DNA from 3 places in the Terribacillus aidingensis genome. Region 1 is predicted to be linked to each of the others. Evidence: riboswitches for the same ligand, from Rfam matches in the RefSeq annotation. Region 1 holds a riboswitch; each other region holds the start of a gene.
What was found. A riboswitch is a leader RNA that binds a small molecule or an ion and turns the genes downstream of it on or off. The one in region 1 is predicted to bind S-adenosylmethionine.
Positions count from the first base shown of each region.

Region 2: another riboswitch for S-adenosylmethionine. It lies ahead of ABXS78_RS06140 (LLM class flavin-dependent oxidoreductase); the one in region 1 lies ahead of ssuE (NADPH-dependent FMN reductase).
Region 3: another riboswitch for S-adenosylmethionine. It lies ahead of ABXS78_RS12990 (PLP-dependent aspartate aminotransferase family protein); the one in region 1 lies ahead of ssuE (NADPH-dependent FMN reductase).

Region 1 is NZ_CP159996.1:1,319,971-1,327,712, forward strand. It holds gene ABXS78_RS07080 (UDP-N-acetylmuramoyl-L-alanyl-D-glutamate--2,6-diaminopimelate ligase) at 1-118, shown strand, start outside; gene murF (UDP-N-acetylmuramoyl-tripeptide--D-alanyl-D-alanine ligase) at 121-1,473, shown strand; gene mraY (phospho-N-acetylmuramoyl-pentapeptide-transferase) at 1,553-2,533, shown strand; gene murD (UDP-N-acetylmuramoyl-L-alanine--D-glutamate ligase) at 2,533-3,885, shown strand; gene spoVE (stage V sporulation protein E) at 3,957-5,060, shown strand; SAM riboswitch class I at 5,214-5,320, shown strand; gene ssuE (NADPH-dependent FMN reductase) at 5,411-5,962, shown strand; gene ABXS78_RS07110 (MFS transporter) at 5,975-7,240, shown strand; gene ABXS78_RS07115 (LLM class flavin-dependent oxidoreductase) at 7,259-7,742, shown strand, end outside.
Region 2 is NZ_CP159996.1:1,125,849-1,133,590, reverse strand. It holds gene ABXS78_RS06155 (MetQ/NlpA family ABC transporter substrate-binding protein) at 52-864, opposite strand; gene ABXS78_RS06150 (methionine ABC transporter permease) at 884-1,549, opposite strand; gene ABXS78_RS06145 (methionine ABC transporter ATP-binding protein) at 1,515-2,546, opposite strand; gene ABXS78_RS06140 (LLM class flavin-dependent oxidoreductase) at 2,543-3,946, opposite strand; SAM riboswitch class I at 4,038-4,140, opposite strand; SAM riboswitch class I at 4,267-4,373, shown strand; gene ABXS78_RS06135 (acyl-CoA dehydrogenase family protein) at 4,445-5,608, shown strand; gene ABXS78_RS06130 (aldo/keto reductase) at 5,636-6,613, opposite strand; gene ABXS78_RS06125 (sulfurtransferase) at 6,658-7,500, opposite strand.
Region 3 is NZ_CP159996.1:2,455,135-2,462,876, reverse strand. It holds gene ABXS78_RS13005 (P-II family nitrogen regulator) at 1-344, opposite strand, end outside; gene ABXS78_RS13000 (ammonium transporter) at 364-1,575, opposite strand; SAM riboswitch class I at 2,228-2,339, shown strand; gene metX (homoserine O-acetyltransferase) at 2,415-3,482, shown strand; SAM riboswitch class I at 3,484-3,592, shown strand; gene ABXS78_RS12990 (PLP-dependent aspartate aminotransferase family protein) at 3,665-5,455, shown strand; gene ABXS78_RS12985 (aliphatic sulfonate ABC transporter substrate-binding protein) at 5,448-6,449, shown strand; gene ABXS78_RS12980 (ABC transporter permease) at 6,456-7,232, shown strand; gene ABXS78_RS12975 (ABC transporter ATP-binding protein) at 7,245-7,742, shown strand, end outside.

The DNA of each region.
Region 1 (7,742 bases):
CGTCTTGATTGCAGGGAAAGGGCATGAGACATATCAGATCGTAGGAAATCAGGTTCTTGATTTCGATGATCGTCTAGTTGCAGCACAAGCCATAAAAAGAGCGGGATTAGGAGAATGACGATGCTATTTTCAAGTGATTTCCTATATGATGTATTCCCTGATGCTACGAAACAGCAGGAATTCACGATTGCTGAAGTGAATACCGACAGCAGGAAAGAAGCTCCAAACAGTTTATTTGTCCCGATTAGAGGAGAACGCTTCGATGCGCATGCTTTTATTGAGCAGGCAGTAGCGCAGGGGGCAGTCGCCTCTTTATGGGATAGATCATTACCTATACCGGAAGCTGCTTCTAGTATTGTGCTGTTCTTGGTTGATGATACGCTGGAAGCATTGCAAAGACTAGCTAAAGCACATCGCGAAGCAATTGATCCGATTGTTGTCGGCATCACCGGTTCAAACGGTAAAACGACTACAAAAGATTTAGTTACCAGCGTGTTAAAAGAGAAATATGAAGTGCTGGCGACCAAAGGGAACCTGAATAATCATATAGGATTGCCGCTCACTGTTTTATCTATGCAGCCTTCCTGTGAAGTGCTTGTTTTAGAAATGGGTATGAGTAACTTCGGTGAAATCGAGCTGTTGTCGCATATCGCACAGCCGGATTATGCAATCATCACAAATATCGGGGAGTCGCATATCGAATTCCTTGGATCAAGGGAAGGTATTGCCAAGGCAAAGAGTGAGATTACAGCCGGTTTAGCTGAAGATGGCGTGTTGATCATTGATGGAGATGAGCCTCTGCTTGCATTCCATCATGATAAGAAAACAACAATCACGTGTGGCTTTGAAGATCATAATAAGCAGCAGCTCAAGATTGAGAAGACACTTGATGCAGCCACTGCTTTTTCGGTAAACGGTGAAAATTACACATTTTCTTTGCTTGGCGCGCATAATGTACGGAATGCAGGCTATGCGATCGTACTAGGAAGAGAGCTGGGTGTCAGTCAGCAGCTTATCCAGCAAGCGTTGCATACTCCATCAATGACAGGAATGCGGATGGAGCAGCTTGCCGGGAAGAATGGAAGTAAAATCATCAACGATGCATATAACGCTTCTCCGACATCGATGAAAGCAGCAATTCAGACAGTACAGAGTCTGCCTTTTGCCAGACGTATTCTCGTGCTAGGCGATATCTATGAAATAGGGGATGAATCCAAAAGCTATCATCGGCAGATTGCAGAAGCTATCACCTCCGATACTACGCATGTATTTACGGTCGGTGAGGATTCGGATGAAATTACTGATGCATTAAAAGGTACATCAATTACAGCTGTTCACTTCACAGACAAGGATTCTTTGGCTGAAACAGTCCTGCAATTGCTGCAGCCTGATACAATCGTCCTGCTGAAAGCATCACGGGGTATGAAACTGGAATCCATACTTGACACAATCGCTGTTATGGAAGAGAATTAATAGCTGGTAATCAGAAACATGGCGTCACTGGCGCCAGTAATACACTGGACGGGTGCTTTTTTAAAGGAGGAAAACATCAATGAACGTGGCACTATTACTTGTGACAATTGCAGTAGCATTCATCGTCACCGTCCTTATTTCTCCAATAATCATACCATTTCTACGTAGGTTGAAATTTGGTCAGAGTATTCGTGAGGAAGGACCAAAATCCCATATGAAAAAGTCGGGTACACCGACAATGGGCGGCGTGATGATCATGATCAGCATTGTCGTATCTACATGGATCATGCATGCAATAGGCAATATCCATATTAGCCTGGAAACGTGGCTGCTATTATTCGTATTGATCGGATACGGCTTGCTCGGATTCCTGGATGACTACATCAAAGTAGCAATGAAACGAAACCTTGGATTAACATCCAAGCAGAAAATGATTGGTCAGATCATAATCGCTATCGTTTTTTACGCACTGCTTCGATTTAATGATTTCGGTACGTACATACAGATTCCGGGAACATCGATTCAGTGGGACCTCGGATGGGGTTATTTCTTCTTGATTCTTGTTATGCTTGTCGGCGCATCCAATGCCGTCAATTTGACTGACGGACTGGATGGTCTCTTGGCAGGTACTGCTGCGATTGCGTTCGGAGCATTCGCTGTGGTGGCGTACTATGACGTCCAACAAACACAAATTACTGTATTCTCTTTGGCAGTAGTCGGGGCTTTGCTAGGATTCCTTGTATTCAATGCGCATCCTGCGAAGGTATTTATGGGAGACACCGGATCACTGGGACTTGGCGGCGCAATTGCAGCTGTTGCCATACTCACTAAAATGGAGATTCTGCTGATTGTCATCGGCGGTGTCTTCGTTATCGAGACACTTTCCGTAATGATCCAGGTCATTTCCTTCAAGACGACTGGAAAACGGGTATTCAAGATGAGCCCGCTTCACCATCACTATGAACTGTCCGGTTGGTCGGAATGGCGTGTAGTAACGACATTTTGGGCTGTAGGACTATTATTCGCTGTCATCGGTGTCTACATGAAGGTGGGATTATGATGAGTGATTTTGAAACCAAATTCCCATATCAAAACGTGCTTGTACTTGGCTTGGCAAAGAGTGGATTTGCTGCTGCCAGCACATTGCTTGCCCACGGACGCAACGTTCGGGTAAGTGATCTGAATACAACCAATCAAGAAGAACTTGTCCAAATCCTCGAGCAAAAAGGTGCACAAGTGAGGCTTGGTGTGCAAGAAGTAGAACTTTTGGAAGATATTGATGTTTTGATTAAGAATCCAGGAATTCGTTATGAGAATGTGATAGTACAAACAGCAATGGAAAGAAATATTCCAGTACTGACGGAAGTCGAACTTGCTGGTTTGCTTCACAAGGGTACTCTGATTGGTATTACCGGATCAAACGGTAAGACTACAACGACAACACTTGCTTATGAGATGCTCAAAGAGAGCCAGGTAAGTACGTTTGTTGCTGGTAATATCGGTACAGCCGCGTCCGAAGTTGCCGACAGGACGACAGAAGATGACCGGCTTGTTTTGGAGCTTTCATCTTTCCAGCTTCAAGGTATCGATCAGTTCCGTCCGAACATAAGTGTTATGCTGAACATTTTTGAAGCACATTTGGATTATCACCATTCTCTTGAAAATTATGAACAAGCGAAAGCTAATATTTTCCGTAATCAAGATGCAACTGACTATCTTGTTTATAATGCGGAGGATGAGCGGCTTCGTGATATCGTCAAAAATGCGAAAGCAACCCTTGTTCCTTTTTCAGGTTCCAGAAAGCTGGAAGATGGTGCATGGTATGATGATACACATGTGTATTTCAAGGACGAACCGATAGCAGCATTAAAAGATATCCTGCTTGTCGGAGGCCATCAGCTGGAGAATATACTCGCTGCTTTAGCAGCTGCTAAGCTAGCCGGAGCGACTAACGAAGGTATTCAGCAAGTATTGAAGACTTTTTCAGGTGTTGAGCATCGGCTGCAGTATATAAAGCACATTAATGGCCGTGCATTCTATAATGACTCAAAAGCTACCAATATTTTGGCAACCTCAAAAGCATTGTCATCATTCGATCAGCCGACAATCCTGCTTGCAGGAGGCTTGGATCGCGGTAACACGTTTGAGACTCTTGTCCCATTCATGGAACATGTAAGAGCATTGATCGTGTTCGGTGAAACAGCTGAAAAATTGCGAGAGACTGCCTATATGGCCGGGATTGAACTAATTGAACATGCGAAGGATGTCAAAGAGGCAGCTGAAATTGCTTATCGCATCTCTCAGAGCGGCGATGTAATCCTTCTGTCTCCAGCATGTGCAAGCTGGGATCAGTACCGGACATTTGAAGAAAGAGGAGACATGTTTGTAGAAGCGGTGCATACATTAGAGTAGGGGCTTGTCCTGCTCAGCCGCTTCGCTGCATGCGGACCCCCAATTCCAATCCAAGGAAATGGGGTTTTTCTTTGCGTAAATCTAATCTCCCGAAGACGGACTGGCTATTGCTCTTCTCTATCGGAGGCCTGCTGACAATCGGTATCATCATGGTGTATAGTGCTTCTGCTGTATGGGCGGAATATAAATTTGACGATAGCTTCTTTTTTGCCAAGCGGCAGCTATTGTTCGCCGGTGTTGGATTAGGGGCTATGCTGGTCATTTCCAGATTGCATTATGAGATTTGGCGGAAATATGCGAAGGTTTTACTGTTGATTTGCTTTATTTTGCTTATTGCCGTCTTGATTCCCGGAGTCGGATTGGTCCGTGGTGGTGCAAGAAGCTGGATCGGGGTAGGGGCCTTCAGTATCCAGCCTTCTGAATTCACAAAGCTGGGCTTGATCATCTATTTAGCTGTTTATCTTTCAGCCAAGCAGAAATATATAACTTCCTTGAAGCAAGGATTTCTGCCTTCACTCTTGCTCGTTTTTACAGCTTTCGGAATGATTATGCTCCAGCCGGATCTTGGAACAGGTGTTGTTCTAGTTCTTACTTGTATGGTGATGATTTTAGTTAGCGGAGCCAGAATCTCCCACTTCGTCGGTCTCGGTATTTTAGGACTAGGTGCTTTCGCAGCGCTCATTTTGTCTGCGCCATATCGTATACAGCGCATTACCGCTTTCCTTGATCCTTGGGAGGATCCATTAGGGGAAGGATTCCAGATAATCCAATCTCTTTATGCAATCGGTCCAGGTGGATTGATGGGGCTCGGCTTAGGCAACAGTCTTCAAAAATTCTTCTATCTTCCGGAGCCGCAGACGGATTTCATTTTTGCCATTCTGGCAGAAGAGCTTGGCTTCATCGGAGGTGCTGGCGTTATGCTTCTCTTCCTGCTGTTTCTGTGGCGAGGCATTCAAGTAGCTCTTCGCGCGCCTGATGGCTTTAGCAGTCTGCTGGCATTAGGCATCACTGGTATGATAGCTATCCAATGTATGATTAATATCAGTGTTGTAATAGGTTTGATTCCGGTTACTGGTATTACACTGCCGTTTTTAAGCTATGGAGGATCATCGCTTACACTTACGCTGAGCTCTGTTGGTATCCTTCTGAATGTCAGCAGGTATAGCAAACTCTGAAGAATTCGACGATCACTAGACTAATGAACAAGTTAGATTCGATATGCACCGATAAAAAGATGGATTTGAAAAAGTAATATATTAAAAATTTTTAGATAATTCCTATTGACTTTTTTTAGCAACGCCCGTATCATTATAAACAATTTCATACAGTTCTTATCAAGAGAAGCCGAGGGACTGGCCCGATGAAGCTTCAGCAACCTCTGACTAAGTCAGAAAGGTGCTAAATCCAGCAAGATTAATTTCTTGGAAGATAAGAGTGCGGGCGATTATATCAAGCTCTCTTTTCTTCGGAAAAGAGAGCTTTTTTTCGTTTAGTCACTCTACTACAGAAAAAGGAGAAATGAAAATTGACTGACATTATTATTTTATCAGGAAGCCCGTCCAAACATTCCAGATCTCAGCTGGCTGCTAACTATGCAGGTAAACTGGCTGAAGAGCAAGGTTTCACCGTCAAGGAAATCAGCGTTACCGATTTTGCGCCGGAGGATTTGATTTATGCAAGATTCGACAGCCCTGCAATTGTGCAGGCGGGTCATGCTGTCAGCGGCGCGAAAGGATTAATCATTGCATCGCCTGTATATAAAGCAGCATATACAGGCGTGTTGAAAGCATTGCTTGATTTATTGCCTCAAGATGCATTTAAGCACAAACCCGTACTTCCGATCATGACAGGAGGCAGCCCAGCTCATCTGTTAGCGATTGATTATGCGTTAAAGCCCTTGATCGCGAATCTTAAGGGAGAGCCTTTACAGGGAGTATATTTGTGCGATCACCATATCAACAAGGAGAACCCTGATCAACCAGTGGCAGATGCAGAAACAGGTATAAGGATTAACACGCAAGCCAATCAGCTTGTTGAGGCTATTCGCCGAAATCACTCTATCAGTATCGCAAAGTAAAGGAGGGAAGTAATGAAAGCAACGAAAACGTTGTTCGGTATACCAGTTCAAGTCATTGGCGGTTTGCTTGCGATTTTGTTATTCATGACTGGGGATGGCATCGAACAGGCATTCCTGTCTAAGTATGTCGTCGACATTGGCTTCACTACCAATCAGTCAGCTATTATGTTCAGTGCTTATGGGATTGTGCTTACACTGGCTTCCTGGCTGGCTGGTGTTCTAGGAGAAGTCATCGGACCTCGAAAAACGATGCTGATTGGGCTTGTGACGTGGGTTGTTTTTGAAATCGGCTTTCTGTATCTGGGGCTTTACATGGAAAGCTTTTCAATGATGGTGCTTATGTACGGATTGCGCGGTTTTGGCTACCCGCTGTTTGCTTTTGCTTTTATTGTCTGGATTGCCTACCGTACGGAAAAGCAAAAGCTTGCAACAGCAATGGGATGGTTCTTCTTTATGTTTGCTGGGGGAATTGGTTTTCTTGGCTCCTATTATCCGAGTATTTTACTGCCATACATCGGTGAAATGGCCACATTGTGGAGCTCGCTTATTTGGATTATCCTTGGTGGAATTTTAGGTGTCGCACTAGTAGATGACAAAGATCGCCAGGGAGTCAGGATTCAGGATCAAAGCCGGGGAAATAAATGGGCAGAGGCACTTAAAGGAATCACGATTCTTTGGGAGAGCCCTCGCGTTGCTGCTGGAGGTCTGCTTCGGACAATCAATACAGCAGGATGGTATGGTTTCGTAGTTGTGATGCCTGGATTTTTCACGAGTTTCCTGGATATTTCGACGAGTCAGTGGCTCCAGCTTTGGGCAATTCAGTCCATCAGCAATATGGCGGCTGGGGTGTTGTTTGGAATGATAGGTGACCGAATCGGCTGGGTCAAGGTAGTCCGTTGGTTTGGCTGTGTGGGAGCAGCTGTTTGTTCTTTGCTTTACTACTATATCCCGGCAGCATTCGGAGCAAATATCCCGCTGCTTGTGCTGAACGCGGTTCTTTTCGGTGCTGCAATAGCAGCTTTTGTTCCGCTGTCTGCTATATTGCCGACGCTTGCTCCAGCCAACCGCGGTGCAGCGATCTCGGTACTTAATTTAGGTGCTGGAGCCAGTCAGTTTCTGGGACCGGTGCTTGTCGGAGTACTGAATAACTACTTAGGAATCATCGGTGTGGTATGGGGATTTGCCATTTTATATGCACTTAGTTTTCTGTTAACACCATTTCTAATCCCTGCTTCGAAAGCACAAATACATGCCTCAGAAGAGCTTGCTGTCAGATAACTAAAGGAGGATTTTCAAATGACAAACAAACGGATCTTTTTGAACGCTTTTGATATGAATTGCGTTGGACATCAATCACCTGGGTTATGGACACATCCCGATGATCAGGCACATCGTTACAAGGACTTGGAGTATTGGACAGAGCTTGCGCAGCTATTGGAGCGTGGGCGGTTTGATGCGTTGTTTTTAGCAGATGTACTTGGAACATATGATGTGTTTCAAAACTCCCGGGATGGAGCAGTCCGTCAAGCAGCACAAGTGCCGGTAAATGATCCGCTGCTTGTCGTGCCGGCGATGGCCCAAGTCACAAAGCATCTGGGTTTTGGTGTCACGGCATCTGTTACGTATGAGCACCCATACAGCTTTGCGCGTCGTGTATCTACTCTGGATCATTTGACGAAAGGCCGTGTCGGCTGGAATATTGTTACCTCCTATTTAGAAAGTGCAGCTAGAAACCTTGGTTTGGATACGCAAGTCAAACATGACGAGCGTTATAACATTG
Region 2 (7,742 bases), 190 kb from region 1:
CATCTATTAAGCACAAAAAAAAGAGAAGGATCACCCTTCTCTTTCCGTACATTACTTCATCCACTCAGGCTTATGAAATTCTGGAAACTCTTCCTCAATCACCTTAGCAAACTCCTCCGACTCCACCGCTTCCTTTATATCCTGAACAAATTGCTCATCTTTATTTTCTGTAGAGACTACTACGCGGTTCTGAATGTCCTCCGGCAATTCGTCAAGTGCGAGTGCTGTTGCTAAATCGATGCCAGCTGATATAGCGAAGTTTCCATTAATAGCAGCCAAATCAACGGATTCCAATGTCCGCGGCAGCTGTGCAGCTTCTACTGGTTCAAATTTTAAATTCTTCGGATTGCTTATCACGTCTTTCTCTGTGACCCGCAATGGATCAGCATTTTCATCGATTTCAATAAGACCATTATCTCTTAGGACGGTCAGTCCACGACCAAGATTAGTCGGATCATTAGCGAGTGCAACGGTGCTTCCATCTTTTATTTCATCCAGTGACTTGAATTCATTTGAATAAATACCGATAGGTGCTGTTGGAACTGTTATTACGCTGGTCAGCTCCATGTTGTTCTCCTCGGCGAAAGCGTCCATATATACTTTATGCTGAAATAAATTGGCGTCTAGTGAACCGGTTTCCAACGATTTGTTCGGCTGCACATAATCATTGAACTCCTTTACTTCCACTGTATATCCTTTATCCTCCAGATACGGTTTTACGCCTTTTTCAAGCATGTCGCTATACGGAATTGTTGCACCTAGGACGATATTTTTATCGGATGAGGCACTGCTTTCTCCGGAACCGCAGCCAGCTAAGACTGTGATGAACACTGTGGCAAATAACAATAAAATAGCTTTTTTCATTTTCGTTCCTCCTCATAGTTCATCTTTTTGATACAACTCTTGCTATAAGATCACCTAAGTATTGAACAACTTGAACGAGTACTATCAGTACGATAACTGTAGTGAACATGATTGTATTATCGTATCTGTAGTACCCATACCGTATTGCCAAATCTCCGATCCCGCCTCCGCCTATTGTGCCGGCCATAGCAGAATATCCAATAAGACTGATAGCTGTAATGGTTAGTCCTGTGATTAAGCCCGGTTTTACTTCCGGAAGGATGATACTTCTGATAATCATCCACGGAGAAGCACCTACCGCAATAGCTGCTTCAATCACACCCTTGTCTATATCCCTGGCTGAGGATTCAACGATTCTCGCATAAAACGGGATAGCTGCAACAGATAAAGATACAGAAGCAGCTAAAGGACCTATCGTCGTATTGAGCAGAAATTGTGTGAAAGGCAGTAAAAAGACAAGCAGAATTACAAAAGGAACCGATCGAATGAGATTAATAATTAGTCCGGCTATTCTTTTTACCACCACATTTTCTAAAAACAAACCTCGGTCTGTTACAAATAATAGTATTCCAAAGGGCAGCCCAATCAAGATTGCCACAGCCAAAGCGATGGAAACCATTAGAAGCGTTTCAAGAAATGCTTGGTTCAATTCAGGCAAGATGGCGATTACGCGATCCATCATCAAACACCTCCACCTTGCTTACTTTATCTCTCAGATAAGCAATTGCTTTATTTACTTCTGCTTCATTTCCGTTCAATTCCATCACAAAAATTCCTAACGGCTTGCTTTGGATGTACTCTACTTTGCCGTGCAGTATATTGCCGCGGATCGGAAAAGCCTGCAGCATATCCGATACAACAGCATCGGCAGCAATGCTGCCTTTGAATTGCAGCCTGACCAGCTTTCCGTTTATCTCTCCCAATAATTCTTCAGGGAGATCAAAACTAAGTACAGTCTGGATAAACGATACTGTCAGAGGATTAGCAGGATCGGAGAAAATATCATAAGTGGGACCATGCTCTACCACTTTCCCATCCTGCATCACTGCACAGCGGCTGCAAATCTCCTTTACAACCTCCATTTCGTGCGTGATGACAACGATTGTCAGACCCAGTTCTTTATTTATTTTCTTCAGCAAAGCCAAAATTGATTTTGTCGTACCAGGGTCCAAGGCAGAAGTAGCTTCGTCACATAAAAGGATCTTTGGCTGATTCGCAAGTGCCCGTGCAATACTGACTCGCTGCTTCTGACCGCCGCTAAGCTGTGCTGGGTACTGATGTTTTCGATCCTCTAACCCCACTAAGGCAAGCAGCTCATCCACTCGCTGCTTTATTTGTTTTTTATCTGCTCCTGCAGCTCGTAATGCAAATGCCACATTCTCATATACCGTTTTTGAGGAGACTAAATGAAAACCTTGAAAGATCATACCGATCGACTGTCTTGCTTTTCGCAGATCCTTTGGCGACAGCTCATGCAAATTAACTCCATCAACAAAGACTTTGCCAGACGTTGGCTTTTCCAATAGGTTGATGCAGCGCAGCAAGGTGCTCTTGCCCGCTCCGCTGTATCCAACTATCCCAAACACTTCTCCAGCTTCAACGGTTAGTGTCACATCGTTAACGCCAATGATCTCCTTTCCCTTGCTGCTATATTTCTTTGTGATGTTCTCCAGTTTTATCACCTTTCATCTCCCTCTCCTGTCGGTATTTTCAGCTGGCGATAGTTAGTTGCGGGATGCCCAGCCGGCAGTCTGCTTGATTCATAGTCAAATAATTTTTCTCTCAATGTGCCTGATTTGTAGGACTGTTTATAAAGTCCCCTTTTTTGCAGAATCGGGATGACCAGGTCAACAAAGGACTCCAAATCCCCTGGTGTAACAAGATGGTTCAAATTAAAACCGTCGACTCCGGATTCTTCGAATTGGTGCTGGATGCTATCTGCCACCTCGTCTGGATTCCCGACTATCAAGCTTTTGTCAGGTGTATCAAACCGCTTCAATGCTTCGCCGACTGTCAGCTGCTTGGCTGCATCCTTTGTCAATGAGGCTGCTTTATAGTGACCGCCTTCTGTCGTTTTACCATAAGAAAACGGCTCGTCAGGATCCTTTTCCTCATATTCAGAAATGTCATAGCCGCTTGCACCAAATTGCGCCTTGGCAGCATCTGGACTCCAATGACTTGCATATTCCTGATACTTTTGCTGTGCCTCTTCTGTTGTTTCCGCTACGATGACACTCAGGAAAGAGAAAATCTTAATATGATCTGGATTTCGGCCATGCTTGGCAGCTCTCTCCCTTATATCCTCTGCATAATAACGGATGCGCTCAGGCGTGGGCCCTCCAACGAAAACACATTCTGCATGCTTGGAAGCAAATTCCCGTCCACGTTCGGATGTACCTGCTTGATAAATCACAGGTGTCCGCTGTGGGGAAGGCTCACTCAAATGTGGTCCCTCTACCTGGAAGTAATGGCCTTCATGATTGATTTCATGTACTTTTTCAGGATTCACTAATACTTGGTTTTGCAAATCCTCAATCACTGCATCCTCCTCCCAGCTGCTTTCCCATAGCTTATAAGAAACCTCCAGGAATTCATCGGCAATCTCATACCGCTCATCATGCTTGATCATTTCGGTCAAACCAAAATTCCGCGCAGCATTCGGAAGATATGACGTCACAACATTCCAAGCAACTCTGCCCTTCGTCAAATGATCCAGCGTGGAAAAACGACGCGCATTTCCAAATGGTGGTTCATATGTAGTACTTACTGTAACGGCGAAACCCAAATTCGCGGTTACACTTGCCATCGCAGAAATCAATAGCGCTGGATCATTCAGGGGAACCTGCAGACCATCCCGGATAGAAGGAGCTTTACTATTCCGGTAAACATCATATATCCCCAATACATCGGCAAAGAAGATGGCATCGAATTTACCGCGTTCGAGTAGCTTCGCCAGATCAATCCAATAATTCAAATCCTTATACTGCCGATGCCGCTTACTCTCTGGGTGCTTCCACAACCCATGCGAGTTATGCATCGCACTATTCATATCGAATGCATTCAAAATGATTTGCTTCCCCACTTTTATCCCTCCGTTTTAACAAATAAAAAGACCTCTTCTCAGATAAGAAGAGGTCTTGCTTAGTCGACGCAGGCGTACAACGTCCACTCTCTTCTCATCTTTCAAGCTAGTAGCTTGCTGGAATTGGCACAGTACTGCAGCAGTCTGTTGCCGAGGCTTCAAAGGGCCAGTCCCTCCACCTCTCTGGATAAGAAATGCTTATTGAATTAATGCCAATATACAGGACAGTCCACTGCCTGTCAATGAAGTTTTCTAAATTAAATATATAATTGACAATATTCAAATCATCACTTATATTTATGCCGACAACCGAATAAACACACTTATCTAGAGTCAGGGTAGGAACTGGTTCAACGACCCTGCAGCAACCGCTTTTCATGAAGCAAGGTGCTAATTCCAGCAGACAGACAAGTCTGAGAGATGAGAGGGAATGCCTACATAACGCCACCTCTTTCATATGAAAGAGGTTTTTACTTTACTTGGATGAGGAGAATGTTCATGCGAGATACTGCAGATAAAACAAAAGTGTTTGATCAAGTGATACAGCAAGCAAAAAGCCTTTCTAAAAAATTCAAGCAGCGTGCAGCCCATATTGATGCCAGCGGTGAGTTTCCTTATGAAAACTTCAAAGCGTTAAAAGAGAACGACTTTTTGTCACTGACTGTGCCGACAGAATATGGAGGCAAAGGATTAAATCTTGTAGAGTACTTACAAGTGCAAGAGATTCTCGCTCAAGGTGATGCTCCTACCACTCTATCATTTGGCTGGCAGCTCGGTGTTGTACTGGAAAATGCGGAAAGCAGAAAATGGGACGAACAAAGTTTTCAGCATCTATGCAACAAAATCATTCATGACAAAATTCTTCTTAATTTGGTTCAAACAGAAAACGCCACCGGCAGTCCTTCTCGAGGAGCAGCTCCAAGGACAACCGCACAACTGGAAGGTTCAAAATGGCGAATCAATGGTCGTAAATCCTTTGCTTCCATAGCTGCTGCTTTGGACTATAGCATAGCCACCGCGACTATACTTCCTTCAGGAAACAAAGGCTTCTTTTTAATTGATCATAGTTTGGACGGAGTATCTGTGGATGAAACATGGGATAGCATCGCAATGAGAGGAACAAGAAGCGATGATTTAATTTTGGAAGACGTACTAGTAGACCAGGATGCGCTGCTTGTGGAAGAAAACAAAGGCACATCCACTCCAAGAGGCTGGTACTTACAGATTGCAGCTGTTTACCTTGGTATTGCTGTTGCTGCGAGAGATTATACCATTCAATTTGCGTCAGAATTCCAGCCTGTTTCCTTGCCGGGTTCAATTAAAGATGTTCCAGAGGTTAGAAGAAAAATTGGCGAGATAGAACTAGCTCTCTTTAATGCTAGAGAAGTACTTTACGCTACAGCCAGGAAGTGGGTCGAGCACCCTGAAAAAAGATCAGAAATGAGTCCTGATTTAGCTGCTGCAAAACATATTGCCACCAATAAAGCGAACGAAGTCGTGGATCTATGCATGCGAATAGTTGGAGCCCGGAGTTTGTCTGCCGACAATCCGCTGCAGCGCCATTTTCGTGATGTAAGAGCTGGATTGCATAACCCACCTACTGATGATGCAGTAGTGTATTCGCTAGCGGATGCAGTCCTTCGGGCAGTAAAAAACTCCTGAATCCATAACGGATTCAGGAGTTCCTATTTACCAAGCATAAGCATACGGTGCTGCTCCGCCTGGACCCGGGAAAATTTCATCCAGCTGTTTTAAAACGGATTCATCAAGGTGAATTTCTAGCGCATGTAATGCACTCTCGAATTGCTCAACTGTACGCGGCCCAATGATTGGCGCAGTTATAGCTGGATTGGCAAGCTGCCAAGCCAGAGCAACATTATCCTGTGTTTCTCCTAGTTCTTCACATAGTTGGCCGAACTTCTCTAATTGCACTCGCTGGGCATCGATTTTATCACCAATCTTATCACTTCGGCTTCCAGGTAATTTTTTAAGTGCATTCCTGCCAAGCAGACCTCCATCCAGAGGACTCCATGTGATAATGCCAATCCCAAGCTGTTCCGCTGCTGGAAGTACTTCCAATTCAGCATATCGACAGTTGAGATTGTATTTATGCTGTTCGGAAACCAGACCTAAGAAATGACGGTTTTTTGCTGCGCCTTGTGCTACCGCGAGCTGCCAGGCAGCAAAGTTACTGGAGCCGACATAACCTATCTTTCCTTGGCTGATTCCTAATTCAAAAGCTCCCCATAGCTCTTCCCACGTTACGTCAGGATCAATATGATGCATCTGATACAGCTCAATGTGATCGGTTTGCAAGCGCTTTAAAGATTCCTCAAGATGACGCCGAATTTTATAAGCTGACAACCCAGCCTCATCATTTGGACCATCGGCAGCATTATGCATGCTTCCGTATACTTTCGTACCTAGAACGACTTTCTCCCTCCGGTCTCCGCCTTGCTTGAACCATCTTCCGATAATTGATTCTGTCAGACCTCGATTTTCTGCACCGTATACATTCGCCGTGTCAAAGAAATTAATGCCGGCATCAAGTGCAGCATCCATAATTCGAAATGCATCCTTTTCTTCTGTAGTAGTACCAAAATTCATTGTACCCAAACAAAGTCTGCTTACCTTCAAACCAGATTTACCAAGGTATTGATAGTCCATCTTTAGGTCTCCAATCTAAGTTTTATTGATTTAAGCGAATCTCGTTATAGGTGTTTACCCTTTGCTACGGGATTTTGCTCATACGAAACCCAATCACTGTAGCTTCCCGCGTATAATTTTACATTCTCGAACCCAGCCATTTTTAAAGCAATGTAATTAGGAGCAGCCGTTACACCTGATCCGCAATACACGATAACCGGATCTTTAGTATCCAGCTCAGCAAATCTTTTTATCTGCTCTTCGCTTCCTTTAAATGAACCCTGATCCAATCCCTCTGCCCAAAATTTATTGATGGCGCCAGGAATATGGCCAGCTACCCTGTCAATTGGTTCCACTTCTCCTATGTAGCGTCTTTCCTCTCTTGAATCTATCAATATGGAAGACTTTCTCTCTTGTTCGACAACTTCCTTCACTTCCTCATAGGAAGCCAGCATTTCTTTTCTGATAGACACGTTAAATTCAGTTGTTTCATTATCAGGTAAATCCTTTGTCGTCTCGTAGCCAGCTTCAACCCATCCATTAAAACCTTCATTTAATACAAATACGTTTTCATGACCTAAATATTGAAGCAGCCACCAAAATCGAGAAGCATATGACCCTTCTCCACCATCGTAGGCAATTACCGTATGTGTGTTATCAATTCCCGCTTTCTCGATGTCAGATTTAAATTGGTCTATGTCAGGCAGCGGGTGTCTTCCGCCATGCTTTGAAACAGGAGCTGATAATTGTCTTTCTAGATCAAAATAACCAGCACCAGGAATATGGCTTTCTGCGTAAAGACCTGCTCCTTTCTCCGGATTGCCTAATTCAAAACGGCAATCTATTATCCTAACTCGATCGTTATCTAGATGTTCATTGAGCCATTCCTTATTAACAACAAAATTCACCTAACATAACCCCTAACTAATTTTAGAATAGACCGTGTATATCTCCTTTTTAAAAAGCATACTTTATCATTCTATATATACTAGATAGGAATGTTTGAATCCTTCAAAAAGTCAAAGCTTCCTAAAAGACTATAGCGTCGTTTCAGTTTTATTATGTTGTTGCAGCCACTTCGAGCAAAAGTTACAATTAGACTCTAAGAGAATTATTGTAACTAACAGCCCATTTGAAACTAATGGAGGTA
Region 3 (7,742 bases), 1.1 Mb from region 1:
GCAGCCGGACCTTGTTTTCCTGTATTGATATCAATTGTTTGCTGGATTGGATAGACGAATATCTTTCCGTCACCTGCTTTACCAGTATGGAGTGCGCTTTTAGCGGCTTTAATGACGTCATCGACTGGAACTGCACTGACGACGATTTCCACTTTTAGTCGATCAAATACATTCTGTACTTTCTTGACGCCCCGGTATAACTCCGTATAGCCTTCTTCCAAACCGCAGCCTTGCACATGGGAGAAAGTCATGCCAGATACTCCGATTTCAGCCATTTTCATTTTGAAAGCTTCAAGATCCGCTGAATTTCTAGTGATAATCTCAACCTTGAACATGTCACTCATATACCGTTCCTCCTTTTAATTAGTCCTGGTAAGCACGCTCGCCATGCATCGTGAGATCCAAGCCTTTTGCTTCTTCTTCATCAGTAGCTCGTGCTTTGAAGATAAGGTTGACGATTGTGATCAGGATGAATGTCACCACGCCGACGAAGGCAAATGTCGCGATGATGGCAACCACCTGTCTCCATAATAGATCAATACCGCCACCGTAGAAAAGACCATTGTGCTCCACGATTGCGTTAATGGAGTCGCTAGCGAACAAACCAGTTGCGATGCCGCCCCACGTACCGCCTACTGCATGCAGGCCGAAAGCATCCAGTGCGTCATCATAACCAAGCTTCTGTTTCAGCCAGCCGACACCCCAGAAGCAGACAAGGCCGCCGATGAAGCCTATTGGAATACTGGCAATCGGGGAAACGAAACCAGCAGCCGGAGTAATAGCTACAAGACCAGCAATTGCACCGGATACAGCTCCCAGTAGTGTTGGCTTTTTGTTGACGACCCATTCAATGATCATCCAGCCTAGTACACCAGCGGCAGCAGCAGTATTTGTATTGATGAAGGCATACATTGCTACATCATCGAAAGCAAGCTCACTGCCGACGTTGAACCCAAACCAGCCGAACCAAAGCAAAGCGCCGCCAATCAAGGTGAAGATCAGGTTATGCGGTGCTGTGGAACCAGCATTTTTTCGTTTGCCGATGACGATGGCAACAACCAAGCCTGCAAGACCGGAGGAAATGTGGACAACATTTCCGCCTGCGAAATCGAGTGCGCCCATTTCAGCTATCCAGCCGCCGCCCCATACCCAGTGTGCTAGCGGGGAGTAAACGATGAGGACCCATAGAACTGTAAAAAGAATAAATGCTGGGAAACGAATACGTTCTGCATAAGCGCCAGACACGATTGCAGTTGTCAGAATCGCGAATGTCATTTGGAACATCATGAATAAGTTGAATGGAATAGTGTGTCCTTCAGCCGGTTCGAAACCAACATTATTAAGTCCGAAGAAATCTAATCCTCCAATAATTCCGTTACCTGGTGAGAACGCCAATGAAAAGCCGATAATAATCCAGATAATCGATACGATTGCCATTGTCGTAAAGCTATGCATCGCTGTGCTCAGTACGTTCTTGCTTCTTACTAACCCGCCGTAAAAGAGTGCGAGTGCTGGTGTCATCAACCATACCAAGACAGTTGCGACAAACATGAATACCGTATTAGCCATATCCATCTTCTCTACCCCCTGTGAGTATCTTTATTGTTTGAAAATTTAAATCTTTTCTCATTATAAGTGCCAGACAAAAAAATGTAACAAACTTGTCAGGTTATCTTACGTGAATATTTCTGACCAACTTGTGTAAGTGTTTTCAGGGCTTTCGTCATGAAGTGTTACTTAAAATAGGACTGCATCTAAGAAAGATGGGAAATTTAGGGTGGTTTGTGCAGGTTGCTAGCGGGAATAGATAGTCAGCTGCGGAGAAGTGCTACATCGGGAGTTTGACAATAATTGTAAAGCATGATAAGATAGTTAACGTCTTCGATGTTTAAGTAACTTTATCGAAGATCATTGGCATTCTGCTATAGTTTTAATCAGAAGTACTTATTCAGACTGGAGCGGCCTAGGAGCCGTGAGGATGCAATAGAGGTAGGGATTGCATCGTTTAAGTGTAAACTACCATGTGGAACAAGTACCGCGGCAGGAGGATGTATTAGGTATCCTCTACTTACAATAGAAAAGTTACATTTTAGCCCCGCATTGGCATTAGCTGATGCGGGGCGTCCAAATTTCCAGGGATATTTATAACGTAAATGGAAATTTCAGAATTTATAGTTGACTCATAAAATAACACATGCTACAATCCTGTTAACAAATAAATAGCAAGCTCTTATCAAGAGAGGCGGAGGGACTGGCCCGACGATGCCCGGCAACCTGCAAGCAGAAATGCTTATAAGGTGCTAATTCCTGAAAGTGCGTATGCACTTTAGAGATGAGAGAGACAAGTCGGTACATATTGCCACCCTGTCCTCTCAGGGTGGCTTTTTTATTTGAGGGGAGGAAGCGTACGGAACATGAAGTCACAACAGTTATACCAAACCGGCAAACTTCTCATCGGGGATTTCGAGCTTGAATCAGGTCATATCCTTTCAAAGGTAGAGGTTGCTTATGAAAAAAGCGGTCCTGAATCGGGAGAAACGGTGCTGGTCTGCCATGCTCTGACAGGGGATCAGTTTGCGGCCGGCACCAGTGCAGATCCAGGCTGGTGGAGCGGATTGCTGCAGCCCGGAGGTTTTATCGACACCGACCGGTATCAGATAATTACATTCAATGTGCTTGGCGGATGCAACGGGACAACAAGTGCCTTATCAATAGATCCAATTTCGGGAGAGAGGTACGCATCGGCATTTCCTGCTATCACGATTCGTGACATGGTTTCGGTTCAGCGCACTGCGTTGGAGAAGCTAGGAATCTCTCATTTGAGGGCTGTGATCGGCGGATCATTAGGAGGGATGCAAGTGCTGGAATGGGGTGTCATGTACCCGGATTTTATGGATGTACTAATCCCCCTTGCAGCAACTCCTTTTGTGAGTGACTATGCGATTGCCTATAATCACTTGGCCAAGACAGCTATCACATCTGATCCGAATTGGAACAATGGTAATTACACAGCAGACAAATTACCTGCAGCAGGTCTTGGACTTGCACGGATGGTAGGAATGCTTACTTACCGTTCTGATCATCAATATAATGAGCGCTTCCGACGCGCTGCATCCCAAAGGGACGATGCAGCATATGAGGTGGAATCATACTTGAACTACCAAGGAGAGAAGCTCGTCAATCGTTTTGATGCCAACTGTTACATGACATTACTGGAGGCTATGAACAGCCATGATATCGGAAGGGGCAGAGGTGGCTGGCAGTCTGCTGCCCAAAGTATAAAAGCGATTGTACTGTCGTTCGGCTTCTCGAGGGATCTGCTGTTCCCTCCGGAAGAGATTAGCCGCTTTGCGGCAGAAGTTCCAGGTGCGCGCCATGTAGATGTAACAACAATATATGGACATGATGGCTTTTTGCTTGAATTTGAGAAGTGGGGACATCATATCCGTCATTTGCTTCAGCAACCTATAAAAATTTCATAATAGCTTATCAAGAGAGGCGGAGGGACTGGTCCGATGATGCCCGGCAACCTGCAAGCAGCAATGCTTGGAAGGTGCTACTTCCAGCAAACAAAGAGTTTGAGAGATAAGAAGTTCCATGCTTATGCAGCAGCTTCTTACGAGAAGCTGTTTTTTCATTTATAAATAATTGGAGGAATGACAAAATGACAGATCAAGTTTATAAAGCAGAGACATTAGCATTACACGGCGGGCAAGCACCAGATCCGACAACAGGTTCAAGAGCGGTGCCGCTTTATCAAACAACTTCTTACCTTTTCCATGATACAGATCATGCAGAGCGCCTATTCGCCTTGGATGAGCCTGGTAACATATATTCCCGTATTGGTAACCCTACCGTCGATGTATTGGAAAAACGGATTGCATTGCTGGAAGACGGCGTTGCAGCAGTCGGTGTTGCGTCTGGTATGGCAGCAATCAGCTACAGCATTCTCAATCTGGCAGGCGCTGGAGACGAAATCGTAGCAGCGACCAATCTGTATGGCGGAACGTACAATCTTTTCCACACGACACTGCCACGCTACGGAATCAACGTTAAATTCGTCGATCCGACCGATCCGGAAGCTTTCCGCGCAGCAATTACAGACAAAACGAAGGCTGTATTTGCTGAAATCATCGGGAATCCGAGTCTGCATGTACTAGACGTGGAAGCAGTAGCAGCAGTGGCTCACGATGCTGGTATTCCTCTAATCGTCGACAGTACGTTTGCTACACCGATTTTGAGCAAACCGATTACACTTGGTGCTGATATTGTCGTCCATAGTGCGACAAAGTGGATTGGCGGTCATGGTACTTCTATAGGAGGGTTGATTGTAGACGGAGGCAGGTTTGATTGGAATTCACCGAAATTTCCGACATTTACAGAACCTGATCCAAGCTACAACGGCATCCGCTATGCATTTGATTTTGGCACACTCGCTTTCAGCACGAAATTGCGTGTGCAATTGCTTCGCGATTTAGGCGCTGCGCTAAGCCCGTTTAATGCATGGCAGCTGATTCAGGGGCTGGAAACGTTGCACTTGCGCGTTGAACGCCATGTCCAAAATGCAGAAAAGCTGGCAAGCTATCTGGAACAGCATCCGGCAGTTGATTGGGTTGCTTACCCTGGGCTCAGCAGCCATCCATCGTATGAAATAGGTAAGAGAGTGCTTCCGAACGGTGCTGGTTCGATTGTCAACTTCGGTATCAAAGGCGGCAGAAAAGCTGGTGCTACTTTGATCAACAATGTTGCGCTATGGTCACACGTTGCCAATGTCGGGGATGCCAAATCATTGATTATTCATCCTGCGTCAACAACACATCTACAGCTGGATGCGGAAGGTCTCGCTGCTACAGGAGTAAAAGAAGAATTGGTACGTCTATCTGTTGGAATCGAGTCAGTAGATGATCTTATCCACGATTTAGACCGTGCCTTGGAAAAAGCGACGGGAATCCGTTCCGAGTCAAGGAAAATCGTTATCAATGATGAAGCCGTCATCCGGGAAGCACTCGGCAGTGCGACAGATGCGACAGGCCGTCAGAAAACTATTGCAGTAGTGGGCTTGAGCAGTAAGGAACAGCGTCCAAGTAATCGTTTGGCACGGAAGATGCAGCGACTCGGATACAAAATCATCCCTGTTAATCCTGCCGAAACGAGTGTATTGGGAGAAAAAGCTTATCCTGATTTGACAAGCGTACCGGAGAAAATCGATATCGCTCAGATTTTCCGCAGTCCTGAAGCAGCTGTGGAACTCGCTAAAGAAGCGGCGGAAGTTCGTCCGGAAATCTTCTGGCTCCAAGAAGGTGTCGTGTCGCAGGAAGCCGCAGCTATTGCAAGAGAAGCAGGATTGGAAGTCGTTCACAATCGCTGCACATACAAAGAAGCACAACGCTTGCGCGGTTCGATCAGCACGTATGCCTGTGAACTGGATAACAAAGGAGTAACGATTGATGAATAAGATTCCCCTTATAGATAAAAGAAGTTTACTAGCTTTACTTAGTTTAGTTGTCATCGTCTTTCTGGCAGCTTGCGGAAACTCCAGCAGTGCATCAGGTGAACTAAAACAAATTCGCTTGGATTATGCCTACTACTCCCCAGCAAGTCTGGTGATAAAGAATAAAGGATGGGCAGAAGAAGCATTCAAGGATTCTGACATCGAAGTAACTTGGACACTAAGCCAAGGATCTAATAAAGCACTGGAATTTTTGAACAGTAACAGCGTTGATTTCGGCTCTACAGCAGGAAGTGCCGCCTTGCTTGCCAAGGCGAATGGCAATCCGATTCAAGGTATATATCTGGCATCAAAACCAGAATGGACAGCATTGGTTGCTGCTAAGGACAGCGATATCCAAGAACCAGCAGATTTGAAAGGGAAGAAAGTCGCCGCAACTGTCGGGACTGATCCGTATATCTTCCTTCAGCGTTCTTTGCAGGAAGCTGGTTTGGACGAACAGGATGTTCAAATTGTAAATCTGCAGCATGCAGACGGAGCTAGCGCTCTACTTTCAGGTGATGTAGATGCATGGGCAGGACTTGACCCGCATATGGCGAAGCTTGAATTGGAAAATGACGCCCAGCTTTTCTATCGTAACGAAGATTTCAACACATATAATTTCCTGAACGTTCGGGAAGAATTTGCTGAAAATCATCCTGAAGAAGTGAAGGAAGTCTTGAAGCTTTATGACAAAGCAAGAGCATGGATCGAAGAGAATCCAGAAGAGACAGCTGAGATTGTTGCCAAAGAGGCGGGAATCAGCCAGGAAGTTGCAGCAAAACAGCTGGAACGGAATGATTTCTCGGAATCTGTACCAGGTGATACACAGCAGGAGATTCTGAATCAGTCAGGCGCTGTTCTGGAAAAGGCGAATCTATGGAAAGGCAACAAAGATGTAGCGGAAACGGTTGATTCGTATATCGAGCCGAAATTCGCACAAGACCTTGGAGAGGAATGATGATTTATGTGGAAGAAATTAAGAACACATCCTGTACTGCTCGGTTCCCTGCTGCCGATTGTTTTGCTGGCAGCATGGGAGATTCTGAGCAGAGCAGGTGTCATTCCTGCCTATCAGCTACCCGCGCCTAGTGCCATTTTGTCGACTATCATTACATACTTGCAGGATGGTACGCTGCAGGATCATGTATTACTTACTGTTTACCGGCTGTTTGTCGGTTTCATCATCGGAACTATCGCAGCAATTCTATTAGGAACACTTGTCGGCTATTCTGAGCTTTCGGAACGATTTTTCGATCCGCTGATCCAAGCATTCCGGAGCATCCCGTCACTAGCCTGGGTTCCATTATTCATCCTTTGGATGGGTATTGGAGAAACATCGAAAGTTACTTTGATTGCAGTCGGTGTGTTCTTCCCTGTTTATTTGAATATCGTTGATGGTATTCGCGGAGTGGATCGAAAACTGATTGAAGTAGGCAGAATGTACGGCCTTGATGGAGTAGCGCTTGTAAGAAGAATCATTCTTCCGGCGTCCCTGCCGTCTTTCCTGACCGGTTTACGAAGCGGTCTTGGATTAGGCTGGATGTTCGTTGTTGCAGCAGAGATTATGGGTGCCAGCCAAGGGCTTGGTTATTTGCTTATTTTAGGGCAGAACACATACGCTCCCGATGTGATCATCGCCAGCATTTTCTTGTTTGCACTGCTTGGTAAATTGACGGATTGGGTGATAAAGCTTATTCAGAAGCGATCGCTTCATTGGCAGGATACAGCATTAGCGAAATGAGGGGGGATCAGCATGACACTACAAGTGAAGGCGCTTGGACGACGCTTCGGCGAAAAACAAGTATTGCAGCAAGTGGATTTCTCAGTCGGAAAAGGAGAAATCGTAAGTCTGCTCGGTACAAGCGGATGCGGCAAGAGTACTGTTCTGCGGGCACTGGCAGGTCTTGATTCGGATTATGAAGGCAATATCAGCATCCCTTCTGATCAGCGTGTTGGCTTTATCTTTCAGGAACCGCGGCTCCTGCCTTGGAAAACAGTCTTAGCCAATGCCACTTTCGGCTTGAAGGGCGACCGCAAGGAGAATGAGGCAAAGGCACGGCGGTATTTGGAGCTTGTCGGATTGAAAGATGCAGAAAAACTATATCCACGGGAGCTTTCCGGCGGTATGGCACAACGGGCGGCTATTGCACGCGCGCTTGTGACAGAGCCCGATATCCTGCTGTTGGATGAGCCATTCAGCGCGCTGGATGCATTTACAAAAATGCAGCTGCAAGAGCTGCTATTGAGGATC